One region of the Agrobacterium sp. 22-221-1 genome, then DNA from elsewhere that is predicted to be linked to it. Evidence: predicted binding sites of a transcription regulator. Region 1 holds the regulator's gene; each other region holds the start of a gene.

Region 1 (3,276 bases):
TTGCAAACGTATCGAACAATGGCGCGGCGGCTTCGGCCATGGCTGTATCACTCCTTGCGCGGATGCGCTGTCAGACGGTTGTCAATAGGCTTCCGGGGTTATCCCTTGCCTGAAAATCAAAAATGCCGCCTCGCGGCGGCAGGGGCACTATTGTCACTTCGCCTGCCGATGTCAACAAAAGTCCGCGTTTCCCGGGCTTCTCAAGCCCTAGTAGGTGGCGGCAGACGAGGCCCAAGGTGTTGCCTTTCAGACTCAACTCGCCAGCAAGTTGGGGAAAACCGGAAAATCGATTCGAGATGATTCCCACGACTCTTGCCACGGAGTCTGCGTGGCACTAGGTTAATCGCTAATTACTAGACTGCATTGCGGCGGAACTAGTCACCAAAAATCAGGCAGAAACCACGCTCGCGGCACGCCCGCGAGGCGGAGAAGGATTCTGCCGACATTATACGCGACAAGCGGAGAAGCGGCATGAACTGGACAGACGAACGGGTCGAAAAACTCAAGAAATTGTGGTCCGAGGGGCTTAGCGCCAGCCAGATAGCAGCACAGCTGGGCGGTGTGAGCCGCAATGCCGTCATCGGCAAGGTCCATCGCCTCAACCTGCCGGGACGCGTGAAGGCCGGCGGCCCGGTTACGTCGGCGCGTTCCGCGCCCAAGCGCACCGCCGCCCCTGCCCCGCGCGCGACGAATTTCGCGACCCGCGTCAGCGCAGCACCTGCACGCGCCTTGAACCGTTCGAGCGCGGCGACGGCGCTGCACGAGGAGATCGATATCGAGACTGCCGAAGTTCTCGATTACGTTCCCTCCAAAAATGTCGTTACACCGATTTCCCGCCGCCTGACGCTGACGGAACTGACGGAGCGCACCTGCAAGTGGCCGGTCGGCGATCCGCTGAAGGATGATTTCCATTTCTGCGGTTGTGAAGCACTGGAATCTTCGCCCTATTGCAAGTTCCATGCAAAGCTTGCCTACCAGCCGGTAAGCGAGCGTCGCAAGGCTTGAGTGTTGCGGCACGCATTCGACACTCAAAAACTACGGGCCTTCGGGCCCGTTTTTTTATGGCAAAACGCAAGGTGGTTCCGGAATAGAGCGCACGCTGTCTAAGAGGCGCTCCCAATCCCTGTTCTCGCGCATTCTCCGGATGTAAAACCGCGATGCGCCCTTGCGGCAAATGTTCTGAATTTGTCGGCGACGTGCCGCGCCCTTCCTCCTGTCAGGTTTCACCGCGCAATCCGGCTTTCAGCAGACCGTCTGTCACCTTCAAAAGAACAAGGATACGCGTTTGCGGAAGGTTCAAAATCGAAAGGCCCGACACCGTTCCGGTCTCGGGCCTTCTGATTTTTGGGGAATTTATCCCAGGTGAAACCATCGGTTTCGGTTTTCTCAGGCTTCCATTGAATATCCGGCGCCGCGCACGGTGCGGATGACATCCTGCATATGCGAAAAATTGAGCGCCTTGCGCAGGCGTCCGACATGCACGTCGACGGTGCGCTCATCCACATAGATATCGTGACCCCAGACGCCATCCAGCAATTGTGAGCGGGAAAACACCCGGCCGGGAGAGGTCATCAGGAATTCCAGCAGGCGGAATTCCGTCGGGCCGAGGCGCACTTCGCGGCTCTTGCGGTGAACGCGATGGGTCTCGCGATCCAGTTCGATATCCCCGCATTTCAGCACCGAAGACAGAACCTCGGGGCGGGCCCGGCGCAGCATCGCCTTGACGCGGGCCATGAGTTCCGGCGTCGAGAACGGCTTGACGACATAATCGTCGGCGCCGGTGGCAAGACCGCGAACCCTTTCGCTTTCCTCGCCGCGCGCCGTCAGCATGATGATGGGCAGGCGCTCGGTTTCCGGCCGCATCCTGAGCCGACGGCACAGTTCGATACCGGAAACGCCGGGAAGCATCCAATCCAGGATAAGAAGGTCCGGAATACGCTCCTGCAGCCTGATTTCTGCCTCGTCTCCACGGGGTATCGTGTCGACGTCATATCCCTCAGCCTCGAGATTGTAACGAAGCAGGACGCTCAGCGCTTCCTCGTCTTCCACAACTGCAATCTTGGGCACCATATACTAACTCCGCAAGCCGCTGCCTGTCTGTTACTCGGTCACCGAACCGAGGGTGTTGGAACTGTCGTCCTTCGGACGCTCGCCTTCCGGCTGGCTGCCGGTGGTCATGTAATAGATCGTCTCGGCGATATTGGTGGCGTGGTCGCCGATACGCTCGATGTTCTTGGCGCAGAACAGAAGATGCGTGCAGGTGGTGATATTGCGCGGATCTTCCATCATGTAGGTCAAAAGCTCACGGAAGAGCGACGTGTACATGGCGTCGATTTCCTCGTCGCGCTCGCGAATGGCATTGGCCTTCTCGGCGGAACGCGTGGAATAGACGTCCAGCACTTCCTTGAGCTGTACCAGCGCCAGTTCCGACAGGTGCTCGATGCCGCGGGCGAGCTTGCGCGGCACGCCGGTGCCGGCAACCGCGATGACGCGCTTGGCGGTGTTCTTGCCAAGGTCGCCGACGCGCTCAAGGTCAGCGGCGATACGCAGGGTGCCGATGATCTCGCGAAGGTCGGCCGCCATCGGCTGGCGTTTGGCGATGGTTACGATGGCCTTGTCGCCGATCTCGCGCTCGGCGTGGTCGAGGATCGCATCGTCGGAAATGACCTTCTGGGCAAGCGCGGCATCGGAATTGACGAGCGCACGCACGGCGTCGGCGCACATCTGCTCCGCAAGACCGCCCATTTCGGCGATGCGGCGAGTCAGAAACTTCAATTCATCGTCATAAACGGAAACGATGTGCGAATGGGTCGTTGTCTGTGTCATGGTCTAGTCCTCCGGCTTGGCCTGCATGCGCGTACCCGGAAGCGGGCACGGCAGAAGCACCAGTCTTGTTCGGTTTCGATAAAGCGTCGGCCGGGATCAGCCGAAGCGGCCCATGATGTAATCCTGCGTGCGCTGGTCGTCCGGATTGGTGAACATCTTGTCGGTTTCGTTTTCCTCGACAAGATGACCAAGATGGAACATGGCCGTGCGCTGGGAAACACGCGCCGCCTGCTGCATGGAGTGCGTGACGATGACGATGGTGTAATTGGTGCGCAGCTCGTGGATCAATTCTTCGACCTTTGCGGTCGCAATCGGGTCGAGAGCCGAGCAGGGCTCGTCCATCAGGATCACTTCCGGGCTGACGGCAACCGCGCGTGCGATGCACAGACGCTGCTGCTGACCGCCGGAAAGACCGGTGCCGGATTCGTGCAGACGATCCTTAACCTCGTT
Region 2 (3,276 bases), on a different contig from region 1:
GCTCAGCAACAGCAGACTTTCACCTCCGAACCGCTGCAGATTGAAACCGCCGGGGGAAAGAGCCACGATTTCACTGCCGAACTGGCGCTGAACAACGCCCAGCGCGAACAGGGCCTGATGTTCCGCAAGAGCATGCCGCTTGAAAACGGCATGCTGTTCGATTTCGGTGAGCCGCGTGACGTCGCCATGTGGATGCGGAACACGCTTATTCCGCTCGACATGCTTTTCATTGGCCGTGACGGCCGCATTACCCATATTCACGAAAACGCGGTTCCGCGTTCGGAAGCGATCATCAGCTCCCGCGGGCCTGTAAAATTTGTGCTTGAACTGAATGGCGGCACTGCGAAGCGCTATGGCATCAAGCCGGGCGATATGGTTCGCAGCGCGCAAATCGGCAACCGGAAATGACGTTGCCGCGTTATTGCGTCTGAATGAGCCGGACGAGCTTTCGCCCGGCTGGCGCAATATTCAGTAGACCGGCTCGATATGGCTCAGAATCCGGCAATTGGAAATGGAAGCGGCAAGGTTGATGGCGATGTCGATCGCCTCGACCGAATCGGCGGTGCCTTCCAGATAGATCACATCATTTTCGACAGTTGCGGAAATACGCGACTTCTCGAGACCCGATTCGAAAGCCAGAGCCGACGTGATTGCCTGGCATACGCCGGCCATGCGGTCTCCGAAGAAGCTTTCCTGAATGCCTGACAAATTGAACATATGCGTTCTCCTTCTTATGGACATAACAACGCCCTGAGGGCGGTTTTGTTCATCTCCGGTTCATCTATTTGTTCATCTTCCATTCATCTTGGAAAATTGGAACCCCCTGATCGATCACATTTTAGGTGATCGGGAACCATTTCGTGAGGCGGGCATTTCGCGCATGGGAGAATGAAAGACCTTCAAGGCAGGTAAAACAGGGAGGAGAATGACATGCTGATTAACAGAACGGAGCCGTGTCACCACGCCTCGTGGATGAAGCCGGTGGCGATCCATCTGCCGCTGTGCGTCGCCGTGGAAATCTACAGCCCGCTGGTGGCGCTGGACATGCTGATGTACCGTTGGCCCGAGGAACACGGGCCGGAATATGAAGAGGCACGCAGGAACTGCCTCGATGCCATCGCCGGCAGATGCGACATCGAGAAAGCACGGGAATCGTTTCTTGTCGCAAGCAGTCATGCCCATATCCTGAACGTCCATTAAAATTCATCGACCGTCATGACGATTGGGCCCTTCTATGCGGAGGGCTTTTTCTTTTGCGCGCGGCGTCTGCGACGCTTCCATGCACGGCGCAGCCTGCACACCGGCCGATGATGACATGTAACTGTCACGCAAACGTTATAATCGGCAGAGACGAATTCCATGGAATCGATTGGCGCGCAGACCGCCAAAAGCTTGGGAGTGGAACTGGCCAGCATGGAAACTGTCTTTGCCCTTTGCGCAATTCTGCTCCTCGGCTTCAATCTTCTCGGCATCGTTCTGGCCGGCTGGCGACTGACGAGACGGGACGCGGAAAACGATCTTGTCCGGCAAAAGCCGCCTGTCTCGCTCGTGGTACCGCTGCGCGGCGTGGAGAACTTCACGCCCCTGACGCTGTCGCGCGCCTTCGAACTCAACTGGCCCGATTATGAGCTGCTGTTCTGCGTCGCCGATGAATTCGATCCGGTGATCGAGGAAGTTCGCAAAGCGCAAGCCGCCTTCCCCTCGGTTTCCATGCAATTGCTCATCGGCGATGACCGCATCAGCGCCAATCCGAAACTGAACAATTGCGTCAAGGGCTGGCGGGCCGCCCGGCATGAGTGGGTGATTCTGGCCGATTCGAACGTGCTGATGCCGAAATCCTATATTGCGACCATGATGTCGGCCTGGCGGCAGGATAGCGGGCTGGTCTGCTCGCCGCCGCTCGGATCAAGGCCTGCGGGTTTCTGGGCGCATGTGGAATGCGCCTTCCTCAACGGCTCGCAGGGCCGCTGGCAATATGCGGCGGAAGCCATCGGCATGGGCTTCGCGCAGGGCAAGTCGATGTTGTGGAACAAGCCGTTTCTGGAAGGCAATGGCGGCATTCGCGCGCTGGCCGCTGAAATCGCCGAAGACGCCGCTTCGACGAAGCTGGTGCGAAGCGTCGGCCGCAAGGTGCATCTGGTCTGCGCCCCCTTCGAACAGCCGCTCGGCCAGCGCCATGCCGGCGAGATCTGGTCGCGCCAGACCCGCTGGGCGCGGTTGCGACGCGTGACCTTCCCGCAATATTTCGCGCCTGAAATCCTCACCGGCGCGCTTCCCCCGCTCCTCTTCGCGCTCGCCGCCGCCGCCATGATGGATGTAAACCTCGCCGCAACCGCCTTTGCCGTCCTCGCCCTCATGTATGTGCCGGAACTTGCGCTCGCGGCCCTCAACCGCTGGCCGATATCGCTCCATACGCTGCCGGCGATGATCGCCCGCGACATGATCATGCCTGTCGTCTGGGCGCGAAGCTGGATCGGCAGCGCGGTGGCGTGGCGCGGCAATGTCATGACGATCGGCACGGCGGAGAGCACTCTGGCCGGTCCGTCCGCGGAATAAATCACGGCTATTTGGAAGAAGTTACGCCGGAAAGCTGATGTTTTGCTTTAAAATGGTCGGAGTGGAGAGATTCGAACTCCCGACCCTCTGGTCCCAAACCAGATGCGCTACCAGACTGCGCTACACTCCGCCGAGGCGATGGCTGGGGAATACACGGTTCACCCGCAGTCCGCAACAGGGAAATTCATCTTTGTTCAGCCACGGCCCGCATGAGCAAAACGTAACCTCGAAACGATGGCGCAGGATCGGACGGCAAGGGGATAATCGTCTTGACTCTCACCTGAAGTCAGTCCATTTCAAATTCAACGTTCCTGACACGATTTGGTTATTCTATTCAGGTACGTGATGAATAATTCGGGGTGTTTCGCCCCACTGTCCAACCGGAGCAGTTTCGACATGTCTGCGAAGATTTACCGCCCTGCAAAAACCGCCATGCAATCCGGCAAGGCGAAGACCAATGTCTGGGTTCTGGAATTCGACGCCGAGGTTCCGCGCAAGATCGATCCGATCATGGGCTACACCTCCAGTTCCGACATGAAGCAGCAGCTCAAGCTGACATTCGAGACGCAGGAACAGGCCGAAGCCTATGCCCAGCGCAAGGGCATCGAATACCGCGTCATCCAGCCGAAGGAAGCAACCCGCAAGGTCGTTTCCTACACCGACAATTTCCGTTTCAACCGCACCCAGCCCTGGACGCACTGAAACACAACGATCAAAGTT
Region 3 (3,276 bases), on a different contig from region 1:
TCTTCGGAGCGGAATTCCTCGAAGCCGAAGTTTTTGTAGACCTGCTTGCGGTTCCAGAACCATTCCTGGAACGGGTGCATGGCGATGGCGGAATAACCTTCGCCACGGAAGAAGCTGGCGAGCGAGGGCACCGGGCGGCGGATATATTGCTGATAGGGAATGCTGCCATAGGGCAGGAAGGCGTTGGAAAAGCCGGTCAGCGCCTCGAATTCCACATTCGCCGTCATGCCGCCGAATTCCGGGGAAAAGATATTGCCGGACTGTTTGGCGCGGATCGTCGGCATGGGATCGGCGGAGAGCTTCACATTTTCCAGCCGCGTCGGATCCCACAGCGATTCGCTCATCAGCATGATGACATCGGGGTAATCGCCCTTGTTGGCGGCGAAGGCGGCGGGCTCGGAGGTCAGGTCGGCAATGGTGTTTTCGCCGTAACCCTGCGGCGCCGAGACATTGGCCATCGGAATATTGAAGGCGAAGGCCATCAGGAAGCCGTTATGGCGGTAATTTTCCTGCTGATCCCACATCATCGGAATGATGTTGAGGCGATCGCGCACCCAGGAATAATGCGAATAGTCCATAAGCGAGGCAAGGCCGGCAAGAAGCGGCAGCGCCAGCGCGAGACCGGCGGCGCGTTCGCGCCAGCTCAAGCCCGGTGAATGGCGGCGCGCCAGCAGCCACAGCGCTGCGAGAGCGGCAATCGTGGCGCAGATGCCGAGGGCGACGAGTGCTGCCGTCATCGGCTGGGCCTTCAGCATTGTCGGCAGAAGCTCGAGAATCTGGCGGCCGAACAGCAGGTCGGAGGGGTAAAGCGGATCGGAAAGATAGGTCTGTTTCTGTGCCGAAATCAGCCCCGTCAGCGCGCAGAGCGGCGCAAGCGCGATCAGCGACAGGTAACGCCTGCCAAGAAGTGCATCCAGCGCCACGAGAAGGGCAAGCACGGCGGCAATGGTGGTCATGCCGGGGCGGGCGGAGGAGGTGAGGAAAGCGCCGACATCGTTCAGCGAACCGCGGGCGATCCACTCCAGCGCCACGACCAGCACGACGGACGCGACCGTCAGATTGGCAAGCGGATAGGCGATGCCCGAAAGCTTGGAAAGGCTCCTTGTCCATGCAGGCGAAAAGACGAAACCAGCCTTTTCGGAAGCCGTTGTTTTTGGCGCCGAATCTCTCAAACCCATACTCCGGTATTGCAGGCGGCACGGCCGATCCGGGGAGGTGAATCGGGTGTCGCAAAAGTGTCATGTAACTGTCACATAAGCGCGATGAACGCGACATGAACTTTGAAGAGTCTGGCCGGCGCGGCGATAACCTTAGCGTGAACGCGCGCGGCCGAAGCGTAACGGACGCCGCCATGCAATTGCCGCGTTGCGGAGCGGGCACGGGCGCGGTATTGAAAAGCCATGAGCGACAGACACGATATCCAGAACCATCTCCGGATTGCCGTCGGGCAGTTCAATCCCACCGTTGGCGACGTGGCGGGCAATCTCGCCAGGGCGCGCGAGGCAAGGGCCGATGCGGCGACGCAGGGTGCCGATCTTCTGCTTTTGACCGAGCTGTTCATATCCGGCTATCCGCCGGAAGATCTGGTGCTGAAACCGGCTTTCCTGAAAGCATGCTTGAAGGCCGTGGAAGAGCTGGCGGCGGAAACCGCCGATGGCGGGCCGGGCATCGTCATCGGTTTTCCGCGACAGGGTGAGACGGGACGGCACAATTCCGTGGCGCTTCTGGATGGCGGCAAGATCATCGCGCTGCGCGACAAGATCGACCTGCCGAATTACGGCGAGTTCGACGAAAAGCGTGTTTTCTCGGAGGGCTCAATTTCCGGTCCCTATAATTTCCGTGGGGTCAGGATCGGCATTCCGATCTGCGAGGAAATCTGGAACGATATGGGTGTCTGCGAGACGCTCGCCGAAAGCGGGGCGGAAATCCTGCTGGTGCCGAACGGTTCGCCCTATTATCGCGGCAAGCTGGATGTGCGCCATCAGGTGGCGCTGCGGCAGGTTATCGAAAGCGGCCTGCCGCTCGTCTTCGCCAACCAGTTGGGTGGGCAGGACGAGCTGGTGTTCGACGGCGCAAGCTTCGGCTTTAATGCCGATACGACGCTCGCTTTCCAGATGAGCCAGTTCGAGGCCACACTTGCCGTCACCGACTGGAAACGCACGGCAGACGGCTGGCATTGCGACAGCGGACCTTTCTCGAAGATTCCCGAAGGCGAGGAGGCGGACTATCGAGCCTGCATGCTGGGCTTCCGCGATTACGTCAACAAGAACGGTTTCAAGAGCGTGGTTCTCGGCCTTTCCGGCGGCATCGATTCGGCCATCTGTGCCGCCCTTGCCGTCGATGCGCTGGGCGAGGAGCGGGTGCGCTGCATCATGCTGCCTTACCGTTATACATCGGAAGAATCGCTGAAGGACGCGGCCGATTGCGCCAAGGCGCTGGGCTGCCGTTACGATATCGTGCCGATTTCAGAGCCGGTGGAAGGATTCCTCTCGGCGCTTTCCGATCTCTTCGAGGGCACGGAAGAGGGCATTACCGAGGAAAACCTGCAGAGCCGCACGCGCGGCACCATTTTGATGGCCGTCTCGAACAAGTTCGGCTCCATGGTGGTGACGACGGGCAACAAGTCGGAAATGTCGGTGGGTTATGCCACGCTTTATGGCGACATGAATGGTGGTTTCAACCCCATCAAGGACCTCTACAAGATGCAGGTCTATGCCATTTCCAGCTGGCGCAACGGTAATGTGCCGCCGGGCGCGCTCGGCCCTTCCGGCGAGGTGATCCCCGCCAATATCATTTCCAAGGCGCCCTCGGCCGAATTGCGCCCCAACCAGACCGACCAGGATTCGCTGCCGCCCTATCCGGTGCTGGACGATATTCTGGAATGCCTCGTCGAGAAGGAAATGTCGGTCGAGGAAATTCTGGCGCGCGGCCATGATGTGGCGACGGTGCACCGGGTGGAGCATCTGCTTTATCTCGCCGAATACAAGCGCCGGCAATCGGCGCCGGGCGTGAAGATCACCAAGAAGAATTTTGGGCGTGACCGGCGTTATCCGATCACCAACCGGTTCCGGGATCGGTGATTAAACAGGTAGCGCGGGTAGGGAGATGTTTTGCCCGGCGTTGCCGTGCGTTTCTTCTCCCCGCCCGGGAGAAGGTGGCCCGAAGGGTCGGATGAGGGGGCAACGCTGCCGTAACTCACTGCCCTTGCCCCCTCATCCCGCTGCCGCGGACTTCTCCCGGGCGGGGAGAAGAAACAAGGGGCATGCGCTCGTTCCA

Evidence for each region. The regulator PhoB, encoded in region 1, activates phosphate uptake and scavenging genes when phosphate is short. The targets are predictions, from matches to a motif close to TGTCATNNANCTGTCAT.
Region 2: the regulator PhoB is predicted to act here: its motif matches at 1,312-1,328, upstream of ACQZ5N_RS23265 (ceramide glucosyltransferase).
Region 3: the regulator PhoB is predicted to act here: its motif matches at 1,237-1,253, upstream of ACQZ5N_RS24380 (LTA synthase family protein).

What each region holds. Positions count from the first base shown of each region.
Region 1 is NZ_JBNWCL010000026.1:37,860-41,135, reverse strand. It holds gene ACQZ5N_RS24830 (acetylornithine transaminase) at 1-40, opposite strand, end outside; gene ACQZ5N_RS24825 (GcrA family cell cycle regulator) at 472-1,005, shown strand; gene phoB (phosphate regulon transcriptional regulator PhoB) at 1,387-2,070, opposite strand; gene phoU (phosphate signaling complex protein PhoU) at 2,101-2,826, opposite strand; gene pstB (phosphate ABC transporter ATP-binding protein PstB) at 2,923-3,276, opposite strand, start outside.
Region 2 is NZ_JBNWCL010000022.1:4,441-7,716, reverse strand. It holds gene ACQZ5N_RS23280 (DUF192 domain-containing protein) at 1-408, shown strand, start outside; gene ACQZ5N_RS23275 (BON domain-containing protein) at 469-717, opposite strand; gene ACQZ5N_RS23270 (DUF982 domain-containing protein) at 931-1,200, shown strand; gene ACQZ5N_RS23265 (ceramide glucosyltransferase) at 1,414-2,556, shown strand; tRNA gene ACQZ5N_RS23260 (tRNA-Pro) at 2,610-2,686, opposite strand; gene ACQZ5N_RS23255 (ETC complex I subunit) at 2,953-3,258, shown strand.
Region 3 is NZ_JBNWCL010000025.1:7,604-10,879, reverse strand. It holds gene ACQZ5N_RS24380 (LTA synthase family protein) at 1-1,178, opposite strand, end outside; gene ACQZ5N_RS24375 (NAD+ synthase) at 1,401-3,080, shown strand.